Regions from separate parts of the Gracilibacillus salinarum genome, predicted to be linked through region 2. Evidence: a T-box and tRNA genes for the amino acid it is inferred to sense, from the RefSeq annotation. Region 2 holds a T-box; the other holds one or more tRNA genes.
The links. The T-box of region 2 lies ahead of ileS (isoleucine--tRNA ligase). A T-box ahead of a tRNA ligase gene usually reads a tRNA of that ligase, here a tRNA-Ile.
Positions count from the first base shown of each region.

Region 1: it encodes a tRNA-Ile, which carries the amino acid that the T-box ahead of ileS (isoleucine--tRNA ligase) is inferred to sense. The anticodon was not compared.

Region 1 is NZ_CP095071.1:727,044-735,285, forward strand. It holds gene MUN87_RS03685 (peptidoglycan D,D-transpeptidase FtsI family protein) at 320-2,458, opposite strand; gene MUN87_RS03690 (MFS transporter) at 2,518-3,750, opposite strand; gene sodA (superoxide dismutase) at 3,888-4,499, opposite strand; tRNA gene MUN87_RS03700 (tRNA-Phe) at 4,690-4,765, opposite strand; tRNA gene MUN87_RS03705 (tRNA-Ser) at 4,802-4,894, opposite strand; tRNA gene MUN87_RS03710 (tRNA-Ile) at 4,904-4,980, opposite strand; tRNA gene MUN87_RS03715 (tRNA-His) at 5,001-5,076, opposite strand; tRNA gene MUN87_RS03720 (tRNA-Met) at 5,085-5,161, opposite strand; tRNA gene MUN87_RS03725 (tRNA-Asn) at 5,163-5,237, opposite strand; gene MUN87_RS03730 (Na/Pi cotransporter family protein) at 5,386-7,023, opposite strand; gene MUN87_RS03735 (NfeD family protein) at 7,931-8,242, opposite strand, start outside.
Region 2 is NZ_CP095071.1:194,310-202,551, reverse strand. It holds gene pyrR (bifunctional pyr operon transcriptional regulator/uracil phosphoribosyltransferase PyrR) at 1-23, opposite strand, end outside; gene MUN87_RS00955 (RluA family pseudouridine synthase) at 227-1,141, opposite strand; gene lspA (signal peptidase II) at 1,138-1,614, opposite strand; gene ileS (isoleucine--tRNA ligase) at 2,506-5,265, opposite strand; T-box leader at 5,384-5,604, opposite strand; gene MUN87_RS00940 (DivIVA domain-containing protein) at 5,665-6,180, opposite strand; gene MUN87_RS00935 (YlmH family RNA-binding protein) at 6,265-7,038, opposite strand; gene MUN87_RS00930 (YggT family protein) at 7,070-7,336, opposite strand; gene MUN87_RS00925 (cell division protein SepF) at 7,345-7,791, opposite strand; gene MUN87_RS00920 (YggS family pyridoxal phosphate-dependent enzyme) at 7,805-8,242, opposite strand, start outside.

The DNA.
Region 1 (8,242 bases), 530 kb from region 2:
CCACGGAGACTCCCGCGGGACAGGCAGCGCTGAAGATCCACAACGTCTGCACCTGCGTCTTCTAGTATCGCTTTGAAATAGGCTTCCTCGGTGCAAGGCAGCAGAGAAGTAATTCGTGTAGTAGCCTAGCTTCAGCCGTGCCCCGCAGGACGCGGAGTGGTTGGCCGGAGCTGCATAATATACCACTAATAATATTTCATGATGGTCGCAAAGCTTAACATAATCCATATCATAGGAACTCTAATCATGTTCAATATGATTACTGATGTGATCAGACTAATATACTTTCTTCACTGATAAAAAAAGAGAACTAGTAAGACTAGTTCTCTTCGGAGTCGGCTTCTTTTTCTTCATCTGACTTCTCTTTATACTCATAATAGGTTTCGATGATACGTTTACCTATAACATGATGAATCTGGTGTCTTCCATTCGCTGTACCATTTTCCGGAACAACGATTGCAAAAGCCACTTCAGGATTTTCAAATGGACTGTAACCGATCAATGATAAATTATCTGTATCAGCTACTTTCTTATATGTTCCATCTTCCTGTTTTTCGTACTGTGGTTTTTCGGCAGTACCTGTTTTTCCAGCCATTTCGTAAGGGAAGCTACTCCATTGATATGAAGCTGTACCACTTTCATAAACTCTTCTGAACCCTTCCTGGACTTGTTCAATATATTTTTCATCCATTTCAACACGATTTAACACTTGAGGTTCGAATGATTCGATAATTTTCCCTGGTGTTCCAGTGGTACTATTATCAGGTTCTCTGATTTCTTTCACAAGACGCGGTTTCATACGATAACCATCATTTGCGATAGTCGAAACGTACTGTGCTAATTGCAGTGTTGTATACGTATCATACTGACCAATTGCCAAGTGAAGCAGATTACCTTGTACTGGATTTGCTCCCGTCACACCTGTTGCTTCAAAAGGTAAATCAATTCCCGTTTTCACACCTAGTCCGAACTGGTTATAATACTTTCGCATCGTATTAAATGCGCTATAATCAAAGTTATATAATGGTTCATTTAACCGGTACGTTGCTCCAGCAATTTTTATAGCTATACGGGCCATATAAACGTTGGAAGATTCCTGTAAAGCAGTAAGATCAGAAATACTGTTGCCTAAAAAGGCGTGCGATGCAAATTCAGGTGTCGATTTAATTTTGATCGGTACATCACTCAATCTTGATCCAACATCCACTACACCCTCTTGATAACCAGCAAGCAACGTCGCCCCTTTTATTGAAGAACCAGGTTCATGAGAATCATAAATCGTACGATACGCCTGATTTAAATATTCATTATTCTCCCTGTCATAACGGTATCCGGACATAGCTAGAATATCACCTGTTTGCGGATTCATGACGACAGCTAGTGCATCTTTCAAATAGCCGTTATTACTAGCAGAATTGTTAATAGCTTTTTCTAATTCTTCTTGAACGATCTTATCAACAGCCTGCTGAAATTCCATATCAACGGTAAGCACAAGGTCTTTTCCTCTTTGACCATCCACTACAACCTCAGAATTAACAACATTGCCGTCTGAATTAGTCGTATACTGAACTTGTTCTTTCCTTCCGCGCAATACATTTTCGTATTCTTGTTCCAGTCCACTTGTACCAACACGGTCATTCCAGGTATAGCCATTCGCTAAATAAAAAGCACTATTGTCACGTGGAATACCTTCCTCAGAGGAAGTCAGATTACCAATAAATGAACTGAAAGTATCTTCATATTCACGCTCACGTTCCCAATCAATCACCGCATCAATGTTAGGCAAATCCGTTAAATGTTCTGCCACTTTAGCATATTCTTCATCTGTTAAACCTTCATTGACAACAACATGTGGTGACAACTCGTAAGCAGAATCTAATTCTTTCTTAATAGCTATTATATTGTTCAGTTCGCTTGTCCAATCCACTGATGACAGGTCTTCTTCTGTTATACTGTCCAACTCAACCTGGTACCGTTCACTCGCACTCAATGTTTTTTCTTCTTCTGTCAATCGATCCGTGATCGTCTCTTGATTGTTTAAATACCAATATTCTTTTTTATCCCGGTCCGTAATTTCATCACTCAATGCTTCGTCGTCTTTAATAATTGTGATGTATTTTGCCAATTTCTTTGCCAGTTCTAATCTTTCCGTTGCCGATTCACCATTTTTAGGAGGTGTATATGTAATCGATTTGACTGCCTGGTTATCTACTACCAGATCAAAATTGCTATCATACATCTTCCCTCTCGGCACAGGTTTTTCAGACGGTGTGTTATCTGTCTGATTTATCTTCCTTTGTGCCTCTTCTCCATTCAGGATCTGAACAACCCCAAGCTGAATAATCAATAGTGAAAAAACGGCAAAAACCGATACAAATAAAATATTTAACCGGAAAGGCAATTGCGCCTTTTTCTTTTTCGTTTTTTTCTTTTTTCCCCATTTAAGATGCAATTTCATGTTCTACTCCCCCTGATGAAAACATCTTATATAGTATAACACGAAAATCTGTATTATTACTATGATGGAACGTTATAGATAGAAGAATCAGTTTTTCGCACAAAATAGTAAGCAATGAGATTTCCCGATCCTATCGTCAATAGTAATATTGGTATAATAAACTTAGGATCAAATAATAAAACACCTATAATAAACAGTGATATGGCGGATACCCTGCCAATATTGACAAACAACTCACGGAAAATGATATATTCTATCCTCAATTCCCTTGCTCCTTTCGCCTTACCTATAATATCATACGTAAGCGAAATGAATGGCACGTTAAAGACTGGATAGGCAACCCCTACTACCACACCGTACAGTAATAACATCCAGAAACCAGGCTGGAATACAAAAATCCCCACACCCAGATATAATAATAACCCGCCAAAGAAAATTGTCTTTTTTCGATTGTCTTTTTTCGTTAATTTTGTGATGACATAGTAACCAACAAAAGAACAGAATGAAAAAAGGAGGTTAAATGATCCTAACGCAAATTCACTGTTCGTAGCAATGTAGACCCAAATCGCTACAATAAAAATAAATAATCCTTCTCGTAAACCTTGAAATACATGCGCATTAAGAATGTATCGCCAGTTGTTGTTTGTTTTTCTCTCCTCCACTACACGCCGGAACAGAAAGCGACCAGTAGCTTTTCGCTTTTTGAGGAAAAACGAACAAATTACAGCTAATAAAAATAAAAAAAAGGATATAAAAAAAATAATACTATACCCTTGAAAATTATCTAGCTTCGAAATAATATATCCTGCCACAAAAGGGCCAATCATACCACCTAACGATTGTAAGACCCCCAGTATACCATTAAAAAAGTCACGGGATTCAGGCTCGGTTACCTCAAACGTTAACACGTTAAATGCTAACCAATAAAAGCCATAACCAATACCTAAGATTGCCCCTAATAAGTACGGTATATTAGAAGCTTGTTCACCTACTAACAACACTGTGACGTAGAATATCGACAAGAAAGCAACTCCAAAGCGAATAATAAGTGTCCGGTCTACTTTCTTCGTAAACTTACCTGCTATTACAAACGCAATCGGTTGTAATAGGTAAATAAATAAATTATATACCGCAATATCTACATAGTTGCCTGATTGCTTCCATAAAAAAACATTTACGAATGCATTCGATAAAAATGTAGCTAACGAATACAGTCCGCCAATCGTTAAAAGTATCTTTAAATCCTTACTATTGGGTAATCGGTTTGTCGAAGATTTCGGCTTATGATTCATCGTATACACCTCACTACAATCTAACCTTTATTTTGATCCAGAAAGTAGGAGTTATGCATATGAATCCTAGATAGAGGCACAAAACACAAAAAAAGGACTATAGTCTCAAACTATAGTCCTTGTTGTGTTCGTGTTAATTATTTTGCTTCATTATATAAGCTTGCTACTTTATCCCAATCCACTACATTCCAGAATGCCGCAATGTAATCAGGGCGTTTATTTTGATATTTAAGATAGTACGCATGCTCCCATACGTCTAATCCTAAGATAGGTGCTTTACCTTCTGAAATAGGAGTGTCTTGATTTGGTGTGCTGATAATTTCAAGGTTACCATTGTTTACTACTAACCAAGCCCAGCCTGAACCAAATCGGCCTGCTGCAGCAGCTGCAAATTCATCTTTAAATTTGTCTAGGCTGCCGAATGTAGCATTAATCTGATCTGCTAATTCACCTGTTGGTTCACCGCCGCCATTTGGAGATAACAATGTCCAGAATAAGCTGTGATTAGCATGTCCGCCACCGTTGTTACGCACTGCTGTACGGATATTTTCAGGTACCGCATCAAGATTTGCAAGAATGTCTTCGATTGATTTACTAGCTAAATCATCATGACCTTCAAGTGCAGCATTTAATTTTGTAACATAAGTGTTGTGATGTTTAGTGTGATGAATGTTCATTGTCTCTTTATCAATATGAGGCTCTAATGCATCATATCCATAAGATAATTCTGGTAATGTAAAGTTTGCCATGTTTAATTCCTCCTATTTTTTAATTAGAAAGTATAAAAATCTCTCTATTCAGAATGGTATCAAATCATTTTATTGAAATGCAACTATTTAGCATTTCTTTTTTTAATATAATTTATACAAGGAAGGATAAAAAATGATATGTAATTAAAATCAAATAAAAAAACAAGCCCTTTTCTTTGCTTGTTTAAAATGGTGGCTCGGGACGGAATCGAACCGCCGACACACGGATTTTCAGTCCGTTGCTCTACCGACTGAGCTACCGAGCCAATCACTTATGAAATTAAACCAATTATTATGTAACATGGCGGAGGAGGAGGGATTCGAACCCCCGCGGGCCGTGAAGCCCCTGGCGGTTTTCAAGACCGCTCCCTTCAGCCGGACTTGGGTACTCCTCCGAATGTAATTGGTGGACCCTGCAGGATTCGAACCTGCGACCGATCGGTTATGAGCCGATAGCTCTAACCAACTGAGCTAAGGGTCCTATCTTACTTATGTTTTTAATGGGGCGACCGGTGGGGATCGAACCCACGTATGTCGGAACCACAATCCGATGTGTTAACCACTTCACCACGACCGCCATTATTATGGTAGCGGCGGAGGGAATCGAACCCCCGACCTCACGGGTATGAACCGTACGCTCTAGCCAGCTGAGCTACACCGCCATGGCTCCACAGGTAGGATTCGAACCTACGACCGATCGGTTAACAGCCGATTGCTCTACCACTGAGCTACTGTGGAATGAAAATGAAATTATGTAATTACTGAAGCGACATTTAATAATTTACCATATCCATATTAGATCGTCAACAGTTTTGTTAGATTTTTTTATTTTTTTTGTCGAAAGGGATGAAAGTAGCCTGAAATAATCCAGACTACTTCCCACTATCTATTGTTTATAACGTTCGCCTAATACTTCATCTGCAATGTTTACTGCATGATCGCCTATACGTTCTAGGTTACTGATAATATCAGCAAAAACAATTCCTGCAGCACCAGAACAAGCTCCTTCGTTCAAACGTATAATATGTTTCTTTCGGTACGTTCTTTCCATTTTGTCAATTTCATTTTCTTTTTGTACAACATTTAAGGCTGCTTCTCTGTCCATTGTATCGAGAGCTCTAATAGCCTCTTTTACTGTACTGATCGTTAAATCAAACATGTCATTTAAATCGATCATTCCTTGCTCAGTAATATCAACTTTATTGGACATTTTAAAATGGACCAGTTCAATAATATTTTCAAAATGATCACCAATACGCTCAATATCGCGAACCGAATTAATCAATGCAGAATGTTTGTTAATTTCTGATTCCGAGAAATCTTTTTTAGATAAATCGACCAGATAAGAAGTAATTTCACGATCCAGATTATTTAATGCCCCTTCAATTTGAATAGCAAGTTCAGAGGTCTTCGGATTTTGTTTGTTTAAGAACAGACTTGTTTCTTCTAATCCTTTCGTTGCATACTCACCCATTCTGATTACTTCGGCTTTTGCCTGATCTAATGCGACAGACGGTGATTGCTCAATAAAAATTGGATCTAAATGTTTTGGTTTATATTCTATTTCTACGTCCTCACCCGGGATGATCTTGGTTACAAGTAATGCTAATAAACCGATAAACGGAAACTGTACTACAGCATTTAGTATATTAAATATACCATGTGCATAAGCAATAGTCATCGACGGATTTAATTCAAGTGCACCTTGAATATAAGTAATAAAATTACTGTAAGCTCCGATGAAAATTATTACTATTGATGCCCCAATTACGTTAAATATAACATGAGTCAATGCTGCTCGTTTCGCTGCAACAGTTGCACCGATAGATGCTAATACCGCAGTGATGGTTGTCCCGATATTATCCCCGAATAATACAGGTAAGGCTGCTTTTATTTCGATTGCACCTTCCATCATCAAGCTTTGCAATATACCAATGGTTGCACTTGAACTTTGAACGACAACAGTAAACACTGTTCCAATAATAACACCAAGTATTGGGTTATTCGACATGTCCACCGTTAATTCATGAAATGCTTGTAAATCACGTAATGGTTTTAGGCCTGAGCTCATTAGTTCCAGTCCAAAAAACAATGATCCGAAACCAAAAATAGTGATCCCGATATTGGTTACTTTACTATTTTTAATAAAGAATATTAGTAGTGCGCCGATACCCATGATAGGAAGCGCATATTCACCCAGATCAAAACCGATGATAAATGCTGTTACTGTTGTACCGATGTTTGCCCCCATAATAACACCGATAGACTGTCGTAACGTCATAAATCCTGCGTTTACTAAACCTACTGTCAAAACAGTTGTCCCCGAACTGGATTGAATTAAGATTGTTACAATAATCCCGGCAAGTACACCCATAAAAGGATTGCTGGTAAATTTGTCTAGAATATCTCTTAATCGGTCACCGGCTGTTTTTTGTAATCCTTCACCCATGTACTTAATACCTAATAGAAAAATACCTAAGCCAGCAACAAACTCCAAGATCATAGCTTGTACATTTAAATCCAAAAGTGTTCATCCCTTCTCACAAAATCTTTTCTTTCTTTTTAGTATGACCATTGTGTCGAAAGTATTGCTTAAAAACCATATCCTTTTTCATTTCCGACATAAGTTGACAAACTTTCCGCACACACCAATTCATTATTAATGATAGGCATCTAATTTGTAAAGGCTTTTTAAATAAAATTTACAAAAGCTTAACACTTATTTTTATTGTACCAAGTTATTCCATAATTGAAAGCGATTCAACGATTTTTTTGTTCCATACTTTTCCGAATATGTGTATAAAATGTATAATAGAACAACCTTTTTTATGTTGTATTCGATACTTGGCGTGTTCTGATGAGGAAGAATTGATGTATTAAATAATCTGCTGCTTTATTATATTTCTTTGTAAAAAGCGCAGTATTTTTCCTGTGGGGATGAAGGGGTTGGCCTACGCTAGAATGTGGACTCTACAACTTTCGTAAGAGATAGCATATTGTTGATCACTCATCAATATAAATAACAGCAATTGAACGAATAACATAATGCCTAGATACACTACTTTTAGCTGTTCCATACGTTGTAGCACTTCCCTAAAGCGTAGGAAATAGGCGGAGACTCACGTGGAATCAGCGCGAGCTGAAGATCCACTTCGTCTGTGCCTGTGTCTGCTAGGGTCGCTTCGAAGTAAGCTTCCTCGGCACAAAGCAGCACAGATGTATTTCAAGTAGTAGCCTAGCTGAAGCCGTACCCACAGAACGCGGAGCCTATTTCCGGAGCTTTGCTAAGCAGATAATCTATATCAAAATGACCATTTTGCATTACATTCTTCGATAGAATACATATTATAGGTACTCAGCTTCTTGTTCCATATAATTACTGTTGTGACTGCACTTTTATATATTCTTGACTGATAAAAAGCCTGCTGGTTTTATCCGGCAGACTTTTTCGTTTCTTGTACTAATATTTTGGTTCCATCTACTTTGACCACTTCTACTTCTGTTTGTTTACTGATCCATTTACCTTGTGATATAGCACTATACTCTGCATCATCGATCAACACTGTTCCAATTGGTCGCATATCCGTCGTCGTTAGCCCTTGTTTTCCTACTAAAGATTGATATTTGCTGTTCATACTGGAATAACCAGCTTCTTCTGTTAATTGATCAAATAGTGTAATCTTCGTCCACATCTTACGCTTAGGAAATACTTTCAAAAAACCAAATGAAGCGATCCCACCTAT
Region 2 (8,242 bases):
AGTACATTCGCTTTTTTATTCATCATAAAAACCTCTCTTTAATTCCTGTATTCTTACTTAGACCATTTGAAATCACACATGATAAAAAAATCCTTATTCTCCGTGAGAGAATAAGGATTCTGGGCATAGGTATAGCTATGCCAACCGTCTTCCTTTTCAGCCTCACGGGACTGTTTTAAAAGGTCTTTATGAACTGTTTATAGTATGACAAATCCGACTAACAAAGTCAATAGCTTTTACGAATGTTTTCTAAAACTTGCTCGAATTTCGTCGGTAACGGGGCTTCAAATTCCATTTGCTCTTCAGTGACCGGATGAACGAACTTTAATTGGTAGGCATGTAATGCTTGTCCTTCTACATCTATCGTCTTTCGCTGTCCATATTTAGGATCTCCTACTAAAGGATAACCAATATATTTCATATGTACCCGAATCTGATGTGTTCTTCCGGTTTCTAACATACACTTCACAAACGTGAATTTACCATGTAATCGTTCGATAACTTCAAAATTCGTCACGGCATCCTTCCCTTTTTCAGTTACCGCCATCAGTTGCCGATTTTTTTCACTACGGCCAACAGGAGCATCAATCGTCCCGTAATCATGCGGTATATCACCATGCACAATTGCTTTATAAGACCGTTTCATCGACTTGTCTTTTAACTGTTCTGCCAGTCGTTCATGTGCTTTGTCATGCTTCGCAACAACTAATAAACCACTAGTATCCTTGTCAATTCGATGCACAATACCTGGTCGTTTCACACCATTTATCCCCGATAAATCATCGCAATGATACAGCAAAGCATTCACTAACGTGTCTTCATAATGCCCTGCAGCAGGATGAACAACCATTCCACTCTGCTTATTAATCACCAGAATATCTTGGTCTTCATAAACAATATCAATTGGGATATTGTTCGGCTCCACACCCAGTGGCTCGATAACAGGAATCCGCCATTCGATTGTATCGCCATCCTGGCATTTATAATTTTGTTTTACAGCTTTATCATTCACAGACACTAGATCTTTATCAAACCATGTTTTTATTTGTGATCTGGAGTAGTCCTCCACTAAATTCACCAATAATTTATCAATTCTTGTGCCTGCTTCTTCATTTGTTACTAGATAAGAAAACTCACTCATTTTTTCGTGTTACTCCTTTTTTGATTCCGTTCATCAAAGAATGTGTAAATAAATATAAAAATGACACCAACTACTAAGGCTGAATCAGCGATATTAAATATCGGGTAATCGTAACTTCCAATATAAACATCGAAAAAGTCGACTACTTCTTTCCGGAACAAACGGTCAATGAAATTACCAATTGCTCCACCTAGTACGAATGCCAAGGCAATCCCTAGCCATTTGCTATCTTTTGCAAATTTCTGGATGTAGAAAATGATAAAGCCAATGACTATGATCGTTATAATATAAAAGAATCCCATTTGTCCTTGCAGAATTCCCCATGCTGCTCCTGAATTCCGGTGAGAAGTTATGTAAAAAAAGGATTCAATTACTGTTAATCGATCGCCAATTTCCATGTTTGCGACAACCAGATATTTGGTGACCTGATCAACTAGGATAACTGTTATTGCTATAAGATATATTCGCCACATAATGTACCTCCGCTTATTCTCTTACATACCTTTCACATTATACCACTAATAGCTCAAATGAAAAAGCAGATGCGACAGAACAGAATTCGTATCTAAAAATCGAGGATGTAAAGAGTCACTGTGTTAGTTACAATTATTTAGTAGTAGAAACAAACTGCGAAGTAATCCATTCGTTTAACCTTGAGATCATTTTGACATACATTATGTGCTGGGATACCGCTCCGTCCAACCACTCCGCGTCCTGCGGGGCACGGCTGGAGCTAACTTTGTGAAGAAGAGCGCTTCACAAAGTGGATCTCCAGCACCTGCACAATCCCGCGGGAGTCTCCGTGGTTGGCCTACGCTATATTTTGTACTCTACAACGGATACCGGAGCTAGTATACAGAGTGCTATCCTCAAGTTTTCTTTCTTATTTTTATGATAAAAGATGCCTAGCACCACTACTTTTAGCTGTTCCATACGTTGTAGAACTTCTTTTAAGCGTAGGAAATAGGCGGAGACTCCTCATGCCTCAGCGCGAGCTAAAGATCCACTTCATTTGTGCCTGTGTCTGCAAGTAACGCTTTGAAGTGAGCTTCCTCGGCACAAGGCAACAAAGAAGTAGTTCAAGTAGTAGCCTAGCTGAAGCCGTGCCCACAGGACGCGGAGCCTATTTCCGGAGCTTTGCCAAGCACATTAAAAATATCAAAATGACCAAATCGAAATAAAATGTTTTTCCTATTCATCTGATTCACACTTTTTCTAGATCTGTTTTAGAACTTACTTCACAGTATATCCATACAATTCATTAAAAAAGCCGAACATTTCACGAATGTATTCTAACAACATTTCGTGTGATGTTCGGCTATAATTTGGCTGAAACACTGTAGTTCCAGCCTCCTGGCAGATGGTTACTCTGCTAAATCCTGATAATTTTCTTTGACAACTTGTGCACAGCGCTGGCACAGTGTTGGGTGGTCTGGATCTTCGCCTACTGTATCCGCAACAACCCAGCAACGTTCACACGTTTCGCCATCATGCTTATTAATATGAACAGAGACATGATCGTATTGCTTACCATCTTCCAGTTGATCAACCACTTCAACATGGGAAACGATCAATAACTGATGTAAATAAGGAATTTCCTGCAATAACGTCGCAATCTCCTGGTTATTAGCTTTTATCGTTACCCTTGCCTCTAACGATTTACCAATTGTTTTCTCTGCACGAGCTTCTTCTAATGCTTTGAGAATATCATCTCGTACTTCCATGAATTGAGACCATTTAGCAGCTAACGCCTCTTGGCCAGGTAATTCTTTTGGTGCTGGCATATCTGTTAACTGTGGTGAAGCTGCTTCTACTCCAGGAATGTATTGCCACACTTCTTCCATTGTATGAGTTAGAATCGGCGTCAACAGCTGAACAAGTGACGTAATGATTTCATGATATACCGTTTGAATGCTACGTCGTCTATGATCATTTTCTGCTTCAATATATAAAATATCTTTTGCAAAATCTAAATAGAAAGAGCTTAGATCGATTGTACAGAAATGATGGATCGTTTGATAAACGGTTGAGAAATCATACGCATCATATGCATTACGCGCTTTTTCGATCACTTGTTGCAAACGGTATAGCATATAACGATCGATTTCTTCTAATTGTTCGTCAGACACTTTATCTTCTAAGTTAAAATCAGCTAAATTACCTAGCAGGAAGCGGAACGTATTTCGAATTTTTCGATAGCCTTCTGCAGATTGTTTAATAATTTCATCAGAAATACGAACGTCTGCCTGATAATCAACAGATGCCACCCATAAACGAAGGATGTCCGCACCATATTGTTTCATAATTTTTGAAGGGACAACGACATTACCTACCGATTTACTCATCTTGCGCCCTTGACCATCTAGTGCAAAACCGTGACTAATAACAGTTTCATACGGTGATTTGCCTGTTACAGCTACAGCTGTTGAGATCGATGAATTAAACCAGCCACGATATTGGTCTGATCCTTCCAGATAGACATCAGCAGGTCGCTGTAATTCTTTCCTTGATTCAAGTACACCTTGATGGGAGCTACCGGAGTCGAACCAAACGTCCATAATATCTGTTTCTTTGGTGAATTCACCATTCGGGCTATGTTCTGAACTGAAGGCTTCTGGAAGTAAATCTTTCGCATCCCAGTCAAACCAGATATTGGAACCATGCTCTTCAAATAATGCTGCTACATGCTCAATGGTCTGATCATTTATAATTGGTGTTTTATCTTCACCATAAAAAACAGGAATAGGTACACCCCAAGTTCTCTGTCTCGAAATACACCAATCTTCACGATCACGAACCATGTTAAATAATCTTGTTTCGCCCCATCCCGGCAACCAGTTAATTCGCTTGATTTCCGAAAGAATATCTTCACGGAAATCTTTAATCGATGCAAACCACTGACTAGTTGCGCGGAAAATGGTCGGTTTCTTCGTACGCCAATCATGAGGATAGGAATGAGTTATGAAATTCATCTTCAACAATGCGTTTGCTTCCTCAAGTTTCTCTGTTACTACTTTATTTGCCGCATCGTAGAACTGACCTTCAAAACCTGGCGCTTCATCCGTAAAGTTACCTTTTTCATCTACCGGACAAAGTACATCCAATCCGTATTTTTTCCCGATGATAAAGTCATCTTCACCATGTCCGGGAGCAGTGTGGACAAGTCCTGTACCACTATCTGTCGTAACATGCTCGCCTAAAATAACTAATGATTCACGATCATAGAATGGATGCTGTGCTACAACATATTCTGCATCCTGCCCTTTAAAGGTTTTGACTTCTTCTGCTTGCTGCCATTCTAATTGCTCTTTTACTTCTTCCAGTAAATCATGGGCAACAATATACTTAGAGCCTGCTTCCTTTACTACTGCATAGTCTAAATTCGGGTGAACAGAGATGGCTAGGTTCGCCGGAATCGTCCAAGGCGTTGTCGTCCAGATAATGAACTTCTCGTCACCATCCAGTAACTGTTTACCATCTTTGACATCGAACGCGACATAGATAGATGCAGATCGTTTATCCTGATATTCAATTTCGGCTTCAGCTAATGCAGACTCGGAAGATGGAGACCAGTATACAGGCTTACGACCTTTATAAATATAGCCTTTTTTAGCCATCTCACCGAAAACTTTAATCTGAGACGCTTCATATGCTTTATCCAGTGTGATATATGGATTTTCCCAATCCCCTCTTACACCAAGCTGTTTAAATTGCGTACGTTGGTTATCAACTTGTTTCAACGCATACTCCGCACATTTCTGTCTGAATTCAGACACCGTCATTTTCTTACGGTTTACTTTTTTCTTAGCTAATGCCTGTTCGATTGGTAAACCATGAGTATCCCAGCCTGGAACATATGGTGCGTGAAAGCCAGCCATCGATTTATATTTCACGATGAAGTCTTTTAATACTTTATTTAATGCATGCCCCATATGAATATCACCATTAGCATAAGGAGGGCCATCATGGAGAATGAACAATGGTCTTCCTTCTGTACGTTGCTGTACTTGCTGATAGAGATGTTCGCTATCCCATTTTTCTTGCAGTTTCGGTTCTTTGTTCGGCAAATTACCGCGCATTGGAAAATCTGTCTGCGGCATTTTTAATGTTTTTTTGTATTCCAAATTGCATCCTCCTATTTAATTTCTGTTGATAATTATCATTCACCTGAATAAAATAGTGGCATGATTCTCTTTGGTCCATTTCCATAATCTAACAGACCATAAAAAAACTCCTCATCCCAAAAGGGACGAGGAGTTCTCGCGGTACCACCCTTATAGACAGCAAAAATTTTCCTACTGCCCACTCAGCAATTCGTAACGTGAATGATTCGTTTACACTTACTATATTTCAGTGTAACTACTCATGGGTGATCTTCTATTAACGTACTAAATTAGGCTTCCACTATCCCTAAATCGCTATATTAGCATCCATTAATATACTGTCCCAATCCTAGTATTTAACTAACATCATCAAAAGTTTGTAATAAGAATTATATGTAATAATTCTTATTTCGTCAAGGCTTAATAATGTGTCGATTCTTCTTGTTCTTTTTCATCTTCTTCCTGATCAAAATCCATATCGAAGAGTCCATCCCAATCCTTATTATCCAAAAGATCAAGCTGAGCTTCTACTAACATTTTCAATCTCGTGCGGAAGACCTTGGCTTGTTTCTTTAATTCTTCCACTTCCAACGCAATAGATCTTGATTTATGTAGTGCCTCATTGATAATTCGATCGGCATTTTTCTCTGCTTCTTTTATAATTAATTTTGATTCTTTTTTGGCATTTTCTTTTACTTCTTCTGCTGTTTCTTGTGCAACCAGAATGGATTTATTCAAGGTTGATTCGATATTTGAGAAATGACTCAGTTTCTCATTTAAATGTTCGACCTTTTCGTTCAGTTCCTTTTTTTCACGGATTATTGTTTCATAATCTTTAATGACTTGATCAAGGAACTCATTTACATCATCTTCATCATAACCGCGAAATCCTCTGGCGAATTCCTTGTTATGAATATCGAGCGGTGTTAAAGGCACATTGGCCACCTCCTAATAGATGTCTTACTTTTATACATTATCTTATCATACTTTTTAGACAAGTCAGCAAAATTTTCGCAAAAATTATAATAATTTCTCGTAATTAATTCTATATTTATCTTTTTTTGTCATTCCTTGTAATTCCGAAATTCGTGATCTGCCTTTCCCTCTTACCGAAACCATATCCGCTTCTTCCAAAGTAAAAGCAGGCTGCTCAATCGTTTGAAAATTGACTTTAACAAAGCCTTTTTTTATAAGTATTAAAGCTTGTTGTCTGGACATCTGATACATTTCTTTTATTAACAAATCTAAACGTAAGGATGCACATGTAGCAGTACGTGATTGCCACTGATCCTGACTAATTAAACGCTCTGATAATGCCGTTCTCTCAAACTGAATACCAGCCTTCTTAATACCGGTAATGTTCGCAATGAGATAAGCTGATATATCTTCAGTAACAAGAATCTGTATCACATTATCATGGATCACAATGTCACCGATTTTTTTTCGTTTAATACCAGCAGATAAAAAAGCACCCAGTACATCCCGATGTTCGATAGACACGAATTTGTCTGGAAAAGTCGCTTGCAGCAGCTCTAATTCAAAATCTGAATCGGCGATTTCTTCATAGTACGGTGCCAGGATCGCTCTTTGACGCTCTGCATGGTCCCAGCCTCCGTCAAACGAAAGTGATAATTCTTCATCATTTCCAATAATAGATCGGAGTATTCGTTGTTCACGAGGGTGCAAAAAATCGATGAGTTTGCGTTGGTAACGAGTTGTAACTTCCTCCCGCCAAGATAAAACCTGATCAATAAACGGGTATTCTTCTTTTCTAAAGTGTTGATAAAGGTCCATCTGATCACCTGTCGTCTATGTAATACTGGATTTATAGCAGATTAAAAAACAAAAATCCTAATCCACGCATTGCAAATTGTAAAACAAATAATGCCACGATTGGCGAAATATCAATCATGCCACCAATAGGAGGAATGATTTTACGGAACGGCTCTAGATATGGCTCAACGATGGAGCCAAGGAAATTGCCGATCGAGGATTCTCGTGCCCCTGGAAACCATGACATTAAAATATAAATAATGATCGCATACGTATAAGCTTGCATAGCATAATATAATATCTCATATAACATATACATTGAATCGTTTACCACCTTTGCTCTGGATCAACTTCCTCCATTATTTCTGTAATACTGCCTGATATTTCGATATTTTCAGGTGTACACAAGAAGGTCTGTGAACCTAATTTTTTTATTTGACCAGATACAGCATATACTGTACCACTCATAAAATCAATAATTTGTCGTGCCTGCTGATTATCTACTCGCTGCAAGTTAATGACAACAGAACGGCGGTTGACAATATGATCGGCTATGTCCTGTACTTCATTATAAGTTCTAGGTTCGCATAATACCATTTTTGTATTCTTTTGTACGGAAGATAAGCTGACTACATTTGTTTTATCCTCTTTACGCTGACTTCTCCTCATTGGTTCTGGTTCAGCTGAAGATTCCTGTTCGAGCTCTTCTTCTACTATTTCATATTCTTCATCTTCGAGTCCGAAAAGATTGCGGAATTTTCCTTTCATACTCATCGTTCATTCACCTCTATTCTTCATATGGTCCTACAAGGCTTGAACCAATACGTATATGGGTTGCCCCCTCTTCAATGGCAATCTGATAATCATTGCTCATGCCCATCGAAAGATACATGCATGGTGCATGACTAAGTTCTTTTTGCTGCAATTGATCTCGGAGCTTTCTTAACGAACGAAATATTTCTCTTAATTGATTATCGTCACCCATATACGGTGCCATTGTCATCAAACCGACTACTCTAATATTAGAATACCCTTCTAATGATTCGATAAACGGCTCAACCTCATCAGGTGAAAGTCCGTGTTTTGACCCTTCCCCACTGACGTTTACCTGAACAAAGCAATCAACAGGCTTGTCTGCCCGCTTGTTAATTTCCTTTGCTAAAGACTTTCGATCTAATGAGTGAATAAAATCTACTTTATCGATCACTTCTTTTACTTTCCGCGA